DNA from 4 places in the Fictibacillus halophilus genome. Region 1 is predicted to be linked to each of the others. Evidence: riboswitches for the same ligand, from Rfam matches in the RefSeq annotation. Region 1 holds a riboswitch; each other region holds the start of a gene.
What was found. Region 1 has a riboswitch for S-adenosylmethionine ahead of I5J82_RS20300 (YezD family protein). Riboswitches for the same ligand answer to the same signal wherever they lie in the genome.

Region 2: linked by a shared signal. The riboswitch ahead of I5J82_RS04360 (2,3-diketo-5-methylthiopentyl-1-phosphate enolase) and the one ahead of I5J82_RS20300 (YezD family protein) in region 1 are both predicted to bind S-adenosylmethionine.
Region 3: linked by a shared signal. The riboswitch ahead of mtnK (S-methyl-5-thioribose kinase) and the one ahead of I5J82_RS20300 (YezD family protein) in region 1 are both predicted to bind S-adenosylmethionine.
Region 4: linked by a shared signal. The riboswitch ahead of I5J82_RS20075 (methionine ABC transporter ATP-binding protein) and the one ahead of I5J82_RS20300 (YezD family protein) in region 1 are both predicted to bind S-adenosylmethionine.

The regions. Positions count from the first base shown of each region.
Region 1 is NZ_JAEACF010000001.1:1,398,721-1,401,831, forward strand. It holds gene sat (sulfate adenylyltransferase) at 1-653, opposite strand, end outside; gene I5J82_RS07235 (phosphoadenylyl-sulfate reductase) at 681-1,394, opposite strand; gene I5J82_RS20300 (YezD family protein) at 1,490-1,633, opposite strand; SAM riboswitch class I at 1,935-2,039, opposite strand; partial or broken gene I5J82_RS07245 (sulfite exporter TauE/SafE family protein) at 2,253-3,018, shown strand.
Region 2 is NZ_JAEACF010000001.1:824,600-827,710, forward strand. It holds gene I5J82_RS04350 (carbon-nitrogen family hydrolase) at 1-29, opposite strand, end outside; gene I5J82_RS04355 (pyridoxal phosphate-dependent aminotransferase) at 51-1,217, shown strand; SAM riboswitch class I at 1,391-1,510, shown strand; gene I5J82_RS04360 (2,3-diketo-5-methylthiopentyl-1-phosphate enolase) at 1,588-2,829, shown strand; gene I5J82_RS04365 (2-hydroxy-3-keto-5-methylthiopentenyl-1-phosphate phosphatase) at 2,826-3,111, shown strand, end outside.
Region 3 is NZ_JAEACF010000001.1:821,416-824,526, reverse strand. It holds gene I5J82_RS04350 (carbon-nitrogen family hydrolase) at 1-768, shown strand, start outside; SAM riboswitch class I at 876-1,041, shown strand; gene mtnK (S-methyl-5-thioribose kinase) at 1,129-2,346, shown strand; gene mtnA (S-methyl-5-thioribose-1-phosphate isomerase) at 2,350-3,111, shown strand, end outside.
Region 4 is NZ_JAEACF010000007.1:7,067-10,177, forward strand. It holds gene serS (serine--tRNA ligase) at 1-910, shown strand, start outside; tRNA gene I5J82_RS20070 (tRNA-Ser) at 1,155-1,247, shown strand; SAM riboswitch class I at 1,494-1,600, shown strand; gene I5J82_RS20075 (methionine ABC transporter ATP-binding protein) at 1,669-2,682, shown strand; gene I5J82_RS20080 (methionine ABC transporter permease) at 2,738-3,111, shown strand, end outside.

The DNA of each region.
Region 1 (3,111 bases):
TCACCCACGAGCGGGTTTAAGAAGAGGCCATCCACCGTTTCAAGCGCTGTTTTTTGAATATATTCATGTGCACGGTGAACTGGATTTCTCGTTTGAAAGCCTACAACTGTTTTCCATCCCAAATCACGAAACGTCTTTCTCGTTTCACTAGGATCGAGATGATAGGCTTTGAATTCCTTTTTCAGAGGACGTTTAACGAGGGTGATGTCTCCGCCTACATACACAGAAGGACGATCCAGCAATTTCTTTACACCAGGATGATCGTTATCAGTCGTTTTGTAGACTTTCTCTGCTTCTATTTGCTTAATAGGCGTATAAATATCGCTAACCTTCAGGATGCCGTATGTAACTCCTTCGTACGTTAACCGAACATCATCGTGTCTCTGTAGTGCATTTGCTGTTACAGGATCAACAGGTAACGTGATCGGAAGGCTCCAAACCGTTCCATCACTTAGCCGGATGTCATGAACAACTGATTGATAGTCTTCTTGATTTAAGAATCCTGTTAACGGGCTATATGCTCCTATAGCGATTAATTCAAGGTCACTAAGTGCTGTCGCATCGAGAGTGATTTCTTTTTGTATATGGTGATAAGGTGTCTCTGGCTGATAACGGTTGATTAATTTTCCTCCATGGGGCTGTATTGTACTCATTATGTTTCTCTCCTCCTGAAATTCTCTTTATTGACTATCATTTTGATGAAGGCCGCATTCTAGTTTTCCTAAACCAGACCAACGTCCAGAACGAAGGTCATCTGCGTTTAGTGCAGCCTGTGTACATGGCTCGCAACCTATACTTGGAAAACCATTGTCGTGAAGTTTGTTATACGGCACATCATGTTTGTGGGCATAACGCCAAATGTCTTTCCAAGTCCAATGAATAAGCGGACAAATCTTAATGCTTTTAAATCGCCCGTCCCGATTAACAAATTGCGTGTTTTGGCGGGTAGGTGACTGTTCACGGCGTAGTCCTGAAAGCCATGCTGTTACGCCGTTCAGTTCTTCTTCTAAAGGAATCACTTTTCTAATATTGCAGCATTGATTTGGATTTGATTTCCAAAGCTCTTCACCATGCTTACTCGCCTGTTCTTCAAGAGATAAAACCGGTGTTTTCAACTTGATGCGAAGAGATGGATATCTTTTCTTCGCTGCTTCAATAACTTCATACGTTTCTAGAAAATGCAGATGCGTATCAAGGAAAACAATTTGAGCATCAGGCTTTACTTGATGAACAAGATCAACCAAGACGCTTCCTTCAATTCCGAAGCTGCAGGCGTAAACCAGATCATCTTCATACGTTTCATAAGCCCACTTCAAAGCATGCAGTGCACCTTTTGTGGGATTATCACTATTAAAATCATGGGTTTTCTCGTCCCATGTTTCGTACGTTAGCAATTTGTTACCTCCTTCTTGCCATTAAAAAAGCGGCTTTAACGTTTTTAGGACATTGCCCATTCGTTAAAACCGCCTCTAGTTTTCTAGTCAGCGAGCTATTTAATTCTTACCTTCTCGTTTTTTTCCAGCTGAATTACTTTTCCGTCTTGTACGATTAATGTGATTGATCCAAATTTGATACTGCTCAGCATTTGTTGAAGCTGAGGAAGAAAATCGTTTGCACTCTTTTCGTTCGCCACTCCACTGCCTCCCTTTACAACATTCATTATCTTTTAAAGTATCTTTCCTAAAAATTGTTGTTTTCTAAGTGTTACTTATTTCTTCTTTGTCTTTTGATTGGAGTGGAAGATGCGAGACTCCTGTGGGACAGGCGGGCAGGTGAGACACTTATACGGAAACGTACAAATGTGGCTCACCGCCTGCCCCACGGAAAGCGAGTATCTGCAACGGAAATCAACTCTTTCAAAAGCAACAACGAATATGAAAACAACAATAAAAAAAACCTTCCCATTTCGGAAAGATAGTGGAGGTAAGCATATTACCTTATCTTCCAAAATGTAAAAACATTCTGCTGGAGTTAGCACCTTACAATCGCAGGTTGCCGGGTTTCATCGGGCCAGTTCCCTTCACCACTCTGGATAAGAGTTTAAATTTTATAAAATCATAACATATCTGAAATGGATATCAAGACCTATTTTTTAATTTTTCTATTTTTTCAAAAAAATTAAACAAACAGTTGACTTTTTATCTTTTAGGAACATATAGTATTAACTAAAATTTAATCCGTATCGCTGATCGGTAAACCGAAGGCTCTTAACATCACTTGTTAAGGGCCTTTTTATTTTGAGGAGGAAGAAAATGAAAAAGTTAATCGTATTGGCTCTAATTGGTCTTGTTGCACAGTTGATTGATGGTTCTCTAGGTATGGCTTATGGCGTTACATCTACATCATTGCTCTTAGTAGCGGGAATTGCTCCTGCAGCTGCATCTGCTTCCGTACATCTTGCTGAAGTCGTAACCACTGCGGCATCGGGCGCTTCTCATATTAAGTTCGGAAACGTTGACCGGCAAGTGGTTCTTCGTTTAATCCTCCCCGGCTCTATAGGAGCTTTTGTAGGTGCTTGTTTTTTAAGCAACCTGCCTGGAGATGTTATAAAGCCATATATCTCTATCTTCTTAATTATCCTTGGGATTTATATCTTATATCGTTTTCTGTTTAAGCTTGGAGAGAAGAAAGCAACAGCGAGTGGTAAACCCTTTACAAAGAAACAACTTATTCCACTTGGATTATTAGCAGGATTTTTAGATGCTACAGGTGGTGGAGGCTGGGGCCCAGTCACTACACCGGTTCTAATGGCAAAACAAGATCTGAAAACCAGAAAAGTAATCGGTTCTGTAGATACGAGCGAATTCGCAGTAGCTGTATCTGCATCAATCGGTTTCTTCATCGCACTCGGCTGGGAACAAGTTGAGTGGCTGTGGGTCGGAGCTTTAATGCTAGGAGGAGTGATTGCGGCTCCCGTTGCCGCTTGGCTTGTACGCCTAATTCCCTCTCACATACTAGGGGTTTTGGTGGGAGGTCTGATCATTATTACCAATACAAGAACTCTTCTTCATACTCTTGGTGTATCCCATAATATGTTGTTCTCGATCTACTTTGTACTTGCTGCATTTTGGGCGATTGGAGTTATTTATGCGGTCAAAGTCAATCCTGAAA
Region 2 (3,111 bases), 570 kb from region 1:
TAACTGATTAGAATTTCAAGAACATTCAAATTAGACTGGAAGTGATCGTCGTGAAACGTTTTGAGCAGGCAGAAGTGATGGGGAAACTGCCAGAGCAATTTTTCGCCAAGCTTGTAAAAAAAGTATCTCACTATGTGGAGCAAGGCTATGACGTTATTAATCTAGGACAAGGAAATCCCGATCAACCCACTCCGCAGCATATTGTAGATGCGTTAAAAGAGGGAGCAGATCGAGCTGATTTCCATAAGTATTCACCGTTTCGCGGACATGGATTTTTGAAGCAGGCAGCAGCCGATTTTTATAAACGAGAATATGGTGTGACACTTGATCCCGAGAAAGAAGTAGCGATACTCTTTGGAGGGAAAGTGGGCTTAGTAGAGTTATCACAATGTTATTTAAACCAAGGTGATGTTGCACTCGTTCCAGATCCGGGATACCCGGATTATTGGTCAGGTGTTGCAATGGCCGGTGCTAAGATGGAGACAATGCCCTTAAGAAAAGAAAATGATTTTCTGCCGAAGTATGATGAATTACCTGAAACGGTATTGAACAAAGCCAAGCTTATGTTCTTAAACTATCCGAACAACCCAACTGCCGGTGTTGCAACTGAATCATTTTTTAAAGAGACAGTAGAGCTCGCTAACAAACATGATATTCTTGTGTGTCATGATTTTGCTTATGGTGCTATCGGATTTGATGGACAAAAGCCGGTTAGTTTTCTACAGGTAGAAGGAGCAAAGGACGTAGGAATAGAAATCTATACCCTTTCCAAAACGTATAACATGGCAGGATGGCGCGTTGGTTTCGCGGTTGGAAATGAATCTGTCATTGAATCTATTAACCTTCTTCAAGATCATTTTTATGTAAGCTTGTTTGGAGCGGTCCAGCATGCTGCGGCTGAGGCATTGAACGGATCACAGCAATGTGTGGATGAACTGGTAGATACATATGAAAGTCGTCGAAATGCATTCATCGGACGTTTGAATGAAAACGGATGGAACGTGGAATCGCCAAAAGGTTCATTCTTCTGTTGGCTGCCTGTACCTGAAGGGTATACATCTGAAACGTTCGCCGACTATTTGCTTGAGAAAGCACATGTCGTCGTCGCACCAGGAATCGGATTTGGAAGTGAAGGCGATCGATATGTACGTGCCGGTCTATTAACGTCTGAAGAACGTTTGATCGAGGCTGCTGATCGAATTACTAAATTATTTTAGAAGTTTTATTTAATTCTTTATCCTCTTTGATTAGTTGAAAGCGAGTATCTGGAACGGAGATCAACATCTTTCAAAAACTTTAAAGCTTACTAATAGGATATTAAAGGTTTTGGTTGACAGATCCTTCATACCCTGTCATAATCACAATTAAAATTATATTCTAACAATTTGCACTCTTATTAAGAGCAGGTGGAGGGACTAGCCCGATGAAACCCGGCAACCATTCGGTTAACTATGATTAGCTGAAAACGGTGCTAATTCTTGCAGTCGAGCGTTTGGCTGAGAGATAAGAGGAAGCGGAACTGTCAATATGAAGACACCCCTTCCTCGTGAAGGGGTTTTTTGCGTTTTTGAAAGGAGAACTACAAACATGAGTAAAATTACAGCAACGTATTTAGTACATGATAAAAAAGAAAACCTACAAAAAAAAGCCGAAGGAATCGCGCTCGGACTTACTGTAGGTTCATGGACAGATCTTCCTCAACTTGAGCAAGAACAGCTAAAAAAACATAAAGGTAATGTGGAAGAAGTGATCGAACTTCCTGAAGATCCACGTGCTGATCAATTTTTAGGAAGTCATAGAACACGAGGCTTGCTTAAGATTTCCTACCCATCAGCGAACTTTTCAAATGATCTTCCAGCTATTCTAACTACAGTTTTTGGTAAACTTTCGTTAGATGGTGAGATCAAGCTCGTAGATTTAGAGTTTGATAGAGATTTAGAACAACATTTTCCCGGACCAAAGTTTGGAATAACAGGAATTCGAGATATCATAGGTGTCCATAACCGCCCACTTGTTATGAGTATTTTTAAAGGGGTACTTGGAAAAGATCTATCATTCTTCAAGCAACAATTATATGAGCAGGCTTTAGGTGGGGTAGATCTTGTGAAAGATGATGAAATTCTTTTTGAGAATCCACTTACTCCTTTTGAAGAAAGAGTAAAAATTGCTAAAGAAGTCTTAAAGTCCGTTCATGAACAAACAGGTGAAAAGACGCTTTACGCAGTAAACCTGACAGGCAGAACGAGTGAACTTCGAGATAAAGCCCGGCGCGCAGCAGAATTAGGAGCTAATGCATTACTATTTAACGTTTTGTCCTACGGGCCAGATGTATTGCAAGAATTGGCAGAGGATAAAGAGATTCCGCTTCCAATCATGGCACATCCTGCATTATCCGGAGCTATAGGATCATCGTCTCTCTACGGAATTGGTTACTCCGTATTATTAGGCAAACTGCTTCGTTATGCAGGAGCAGATCTTGTGTTGTTCCCATCACCATATGGAAGCGTAGCACTTGATCGTAATGAAACGTTAAGCATTGCAGAGTCATTAACTACAGATCGCATCTCTTTAAACAAGTCGTTTCCAGTGCCGTCGGCTGGTATCCACCCCGGTTTAACACCGGTTCTATTCAATGACTTCGGATTGGACAGTGTTATAAACGCGGGTGGGGGAATACATGGTCATCCAGATGGCGCTGCAGGGGGAGCACGTGCTTTCCGTCAAGCGATAGATGCAGTCGTTAAAGGGAAGGACTTTGAGAGTTTTGCTGAAAAACATACAGAACTACAAAAAGCATTAGAGCTTTGGGGTGGGGTGCCAGTAAAATGAAAACCCAACAACAATCGGTAATCTTTTGTGATTTTGATGGGACTGTTACTGAAAAAGACAACATCGTCGCAATCATGGAAGAATTTTCACCTGAGGGCTGGCAACCGATCGTTAATGATATCTTGAATGAAACAATCTCGATACGTGAAGGAGTCGGGAAAATGTTTTCCAGAATTTCTTCAGATAAAAAACAAGAGATCGTTGAATTCGTTTTAACACGTTCTAAGATCAGAGATGGGTTCCAGGAATTCATTCAATTTACTCAAAGTGAAGGTATCCCCT
Region 3 (3,111 bases), 580 kb from region 1:
ATTCAAGTTGACATTCAATATGGCAAACCTGAAAAAAATTATGAACACATTGAAAATAAAATTCGTGAAGCGGTTGAACAGCACCATCCTGATACAATCGTTCTGCCAGAACTATGGGATACCGGATATGACCTAACCCGCTTAGATGAGATTAGCGATCACAATGGCGTAAAAGCGAAACAATGGTTAAGCTCCTTATCAAAAGAGCTTAATATCAATATTGTCGGAGGGTCTATCGCATACCGTGAAGAGGACTTAGTCTATAATACATCTCTGACTTACAACCGTAACGGTGAACAGATCGGCACCTACTCAAAAGCTCATCTGATCACACTGATGGAAGAAGAGAAATATATCTCGCCAGGAAAAAACAATACGCTGTTTACAATTGACGGTAATCTCTCCACTCTTTCTATCTGTTATGACATTCGATTTCCTGAATGGATTCGCGCACCGTTCTTAAACGGGGCTAAGATCTTATTCGTTCCCGCCGAATGGCCGATTCAAAGACAATCTCATTGGCGTGCCTTGCTTATCGCACGTGCTATAGAGAATCAATGTTATGTGATTGCTTGTAACCGTGTAGGAAGCGATCCTAAAAACACGTTTGCTGGTCAATCATTGGTTATCGACCCGTGGGGAGATATCATCGCTGAAGGTTCTGTGCACGATGAGGAGATCATCACAGCTGAGATCTTTCCTGAATTAGTAGACGATGTCCGTGTAAAGGTTCCTGTTTTTAACGACCGTCGAACAGATCTGTATTAAATCCATTTTAAAAATTTAGTGTTGACAGATCTTAACTTAACGTTGTAGTATAACGATTATGAATTGCGTGAATATTGTTGCGCATTGAAAAATCAAATAATTTTGGTCTCTTATCAAGAGCAGGTGGAGGGATATGGCCCGATGAAACCCAGCAACCGACCGTAATACCATTGCAAGATGGGGCGCCCGCATTATATGGGGAGCCGCTGATTAAGTTCAGCGCATGGCACGGTGCTAATTCCGGCGAAACATTTTGTTTTGCTAAGATAAGAGGCGCGGAAAATGATCATTCCGAGCCTCTTTTCTTATACGAAAAGAGGCTCTTTTTATTTGTAAAAAACTTTCCGGGGGGAACAAAAAATGAGCGTACAAGTAAGACCTACATACGAACCGTTAAACGAACTGACAGTCCTTGATGTGGTAAAACCTTTAGATTTTTTTGATGCATCCGAACAAAACCAACTGCATGTTAGAGAGATTGGAGATGGCAACTTAAACCTTGTTTTTCATATAGAAAGCGCAACTTCCAAAAAAGCATTGATCGTCAAACAAGCACTTCCTTACGCAAAAGTGGTTGGAGAAAGCTGGCCGCTCACACTAGATCGGGCCCGAATCGAGAGCGATGCTTTATTAAAAGAAGCTGAATCCGTTCCTCACTTAGTTCCGAAGGTTTTATTTTCAGATTCAGCACTTGCTGTCACAGTTATGGAAGATTTGTCTGATCATGTCATCCTTCGAAAAGGGCTTATTGAAGGACAAATTTACCCACAACTTGCTGAAGACATTGGAACGTTTGCTGCTAAAACAGCTTTTTACTCTAGCGATTTCTATCTGCATCCGTTTGAGAAAAAAGAACAAGTGAGAAAATTTTCAAATCCCGAACTTTGTAAAATCACGGAAGACTTAGTGTTCACAGATCCTTTTTTCAACATCGAAACGAACGACTTCCCTGCTGAACTTCAACCTGATGTTGATCGAATTTGGAACGACAAAGAGCTTTTAAAAGAAGTGGCTCAACTACGACTAGCCTTCTTAACAAAAGCTGAAGTTCTTCTTCACGGAGATCTGCATTCTGGAAGTATTTTTGTGAAAAGTGATTCAACTAAAGTGATCGATCCAGAATTTGCGTTCTACGGACCAGCAGGATTTGATATCGCTCACTTCATAGCTAACCTTGCACTTAATCACCTCTCTCAAAATGCTCATGCAAAAGAGCCGTTTCATCGTGACTCTATACAGTCTTATCTTTTACAAACGATTGAAAAGACGTGGGAAACATACAGAGAAACGTTCACACAGCTTTGGAACGAGAAAGCGACTGATCCTTTTGCTAAGACTGAAGGTGTACTTGAGAGCTTCTTGCAAAAAACGTTCCAAGAAGCGATTGGTTTTGCTGGATGTGAAATCATTAGAAGAACGATAGGACTTGCACATGTGGCGGATCTAGACTCTATTTCAAAAAGAGAGGTCGAGCTCTTTTATAAAAAAACAGCTCTTGAGTTAGGTGCAAAACTTATTAAGAATCAAAGAAAACTTACAAACATCACAGAACTTACTGACTGGATTAGAGGTGCTTAAAACATGACTGTAGCTGAAAAGTGGGTCCCTTCTGTTAGATACAGAGGTGACCATCTTCTTATATTAGATCAACAACAACTTCCCCATCACACGGTCTACTTAAACGTAACCACGATAGAACACGTGTGGGACGCAATTTCTAAGCTTAAAGTTCGAGGCGCACCAGCGATCGGAATCGCAGCAGCATTCGGACTCGCACTTTGGAGTAATTCCGAAAAAGAGATTGATCATGCTTTGTTTTTAAATCAATTGCAAAAACAAAGAGATTACTTAGCCTCCTCTCGCCCGACAGCTGTTAATTTATTTTGGGCTTTAGACCGTGTTGTGGCATCTGCCGAACGATCCGCTTCTGTAGAAGAAGCGAAAAAAAACATTGAAGCTGAAGCACTTTTAATTCAAGAAGAAGACGAGAATACTTGCAGAAAGATCGGTGAGTACGCCTTATCGCTACTTCAAGACGGAGATGCTGTGATGACGATCTGTAATGCAGGTGCCATCGCTACAAGCAAATATGGTACAGCTTTAGCACCTTTTCATCTTGCAAAAGAACAAGGCTGGAACCTATCTGTCTACGCGAACGAAACTCGTCCCGTCTTACAAGGATCTCGTTTAACAGCATGGGAGCTGCAAGCAAACGATATTGATGTGACATTGATCACAGATAATATGGCAGCCCACACGCTAAAAACAAAGAATATTAAAGCGGTGATCGTTGGATGTGACCGAGTGGCAGCAAATGGCGATACAGCTAACAAGATTGGAACT
Region 4 (3,111 bases), on a different contig from region 1:
ACCTGTACGTCATTGGGGAGATGTTCCTGAGTTTGCTTTTGAAGCAAAACCTCACTGGGATCTCGCAACTGAACTCAATATCGTTGATTTTGAACGTGGAGCAAAAGTGACAGGCAGCCGTTTCGCTTTTTATAAAGGTCTAGGAGCTCGTTTAGAGCGTGCACTTATCAACTTTATGATGGATCTGCACGAAGATGAGCATGGCTACACAGAGGTGCTGCCTCCGTACATGGTTAACCGTCAAAGCATGACAGGAACAGGTCAGCTTCCTAAGTTTGAAGAAGACGCATTTAAAATTCGCGAAGAAGATTACTTCTTGATTCCAACTTCTGAGGTTCCTGTAACGAACATGCACCGAGAAGAGATTCTAACAGCTGACGAACTACCGATCACATATGCGGCGTACAGCGCTTGTTTCCGTTCTGAAGCAGGTTCTGCAGGACGCGATACGCGCGGTTTGATCCGTCAGCATCAGTTCAACAAGGTAGAGCTTGTTCGCTTCGTTAAACCTGAGGATTCTTATGAAGAGCTCGAGAAGCTTACAGGACACGCTGAAAAAGTACTTCAGCTGCTCAACCTTCCGTACCGCGTACTCAGCATGTGTACGGCTGACCTAGGATTCACAGCAGCTAAGAAATACGATATTGAAGTATACCTTCCTAGCTATGGTGAATACCGCGAGATTTCTTCTTGCTCTAACTTTGAGGACTTCCAAGCGCGCCGTGCTCAAATTCGTTTCCGTAGAGATGCAAAAGGAAAGCCAGAATTCGTTCATACGCTAAACGGATCTGGACTTGCGATCGGTCGTACAGTAGCCGCTATCTTAGAGAATTACCAACAAGAAGATGGAACTGTAGTGATTCCAGAAGTTCTGCGTCCATATATGGGTAACAAAGAAGTTATTAAGTAAAAAATGAAGAAGCTGACTCAAAAATGGTCTCTAAAAGGGCTTTTAGAGTCAGCTTTTGTATGTTTAAGGGTGTAAAAGGTTTCAGGTGGTAAGCACTGTTTTAGCGGCGTACGTGTAATAAATAAAAGAACACGTACCGTAAAAATGCACCTCCAAAAAAGGTAAAATAAAAAACAAAAAAAGTTTTTAAAAACCGTTGACACTTTATTTATCATCATGTTATTATAGTTCTTGTCAGTCACACGGAGGTATACCCAAGTCCGGCTGAAGGGATCGGTCTTGAAAACCGACAGGGGTTTAACGACCCGCGGGGGTTCGAATCCCTCTACCTCCTCCATATACATATTCAACCTCATCTGAGTTTCTCGGATGAGGTTTTTTGTTATGTTTTTTTCAAAACTTTAATGGAAGCACAGAAACTGCCATCGTTCATTTTGGAAAAACTCGGAGAAAACCCTAAAATAATTAAACCTTTGATATCAACTTATGTAAGCGCTAACACTTTAAAGCGATAAAATTAAGTATTGACAGAACTTTTAGACAGAGCGTATGATGACAACTATAACTTAATTCAATAATGCAATGCTTATTCAGAGAGACCGAGGGATCAGGCCCTATGACGTCCGGCAACCTCCATATTGGAACGGTGCTACTTCCTGCAGAATGATGATTCATTCTGGAAGATAAGTCGATGTTTACTTATTCGCCCTCTTCCATGAAATGAAGAGGGCTTTTTTATATGGTAAGGGGGAGGACATATGATCGAAATCAAGGACGTGACGAAATTATATAAAGTAAAAGGCAAAGAGATCATCGGAGTGAAAAATGTTTCACTGACGATAGAAAAAGGTGAGATCTTTGGCATTGTAGGATATAGCGGGGCTGGGAAGAGTTCGTTGCTGCGCTGTCTTAATTTATTGGAAAAACCAACATCAGGAGAAATCAAAATCGATGGCATCTCCATTACGAAGCTAGGGAAAAAGGAGCTGCGCTTGGAGCGTCTTAAAATCGGTATGATCTTTCAGCACTTTTATTTGATCAGTGCGAAGACGGTTTTTGAGAACATCGCTTTCGCTTTAAAAGCAGCCGGGAAAACGAAAGAGGAAATCAACCGTAAGACATACGAGCTTTTGAAGATGGTGGGATTAGAGAATCAAAAAGATCAGTACCCTTCTCAGCTGAGTGGTGGCCAGAAACAGCGAGTAGGCATCGCGAGAGCTCTTGCCAATGACCCGAAGGTTTTACTTTGTGATGAAGCTACTTCAGCTCTTGATCCGAATACAACGAGATCTATTCTTTCCCTTCTGAAGTCCATCAATAAAAAATTAGGAATTACGATCGTGCTGATCACTCATGAGATGGAAGTGGTAAAAGAAATCTGCCACCGAATGGCCATCATGCAGGATGGGGAAATCATCGAGTCGGGAGATGTGTATAACATTTTTGCTAACCCAGAAAAAGAGCTTACTAAAACGTTTATCAGCTCTGTGATTCAGATGGATCTACCAGAACCGCTCCTAAAGAACAGAAAAGGGACCGTCATCAAGATACAGTTTAAAGGGGCCATTGCAGAAGAAGCCGTAGTTTCTGAGCTTTTCCAAAACTTTAGTGTAAAAGGAAATATCCTTCACGGTAAGATCGAATATATTCAAGACACGCCGCTTGGAATCTTCATCATGGAACTAGTCGGTGAAGAGGCAGAAGTAAAGCGAGCGATTTCGTATATTGAAAGTCGCATAGAAAATCTTGAGGTGGTGAAACAAGTTGCTTGATTCTATTTTAAATATCCTTCCAGATTTGAATAAAGCATTTTTTGAAACATTATATATGGTCGCCATATCACTAGGTGTTTCATTAATTGTTGGTCTACCGCTGGGAATCATCCTGTTTGTTACCGACAAAGGTCTGTTGTTTGAGAATGTGTGGATCAAGCAGATAGCAGGCATTCTTGTGAACTTGGTCCGCTCTGTACCATTCATCATTTTATTAGTCGCTTTATTACCGTTGACTCAACTCATCACCGGAACAACGATCGGACCAACTGCAGCATCTGTCTCTTTATCCGTCGCAGCCATCCCTTTCTTTGCGAGGCTCGTAGAAACCTCTTTACGAGAGATCGATAAAGGAGTGATCGAAGCGGCCGTTGCAGTGGGCGCTACGCCATGGATGATCATACGTGAAGTACTCCTTCCAGAAGCGAA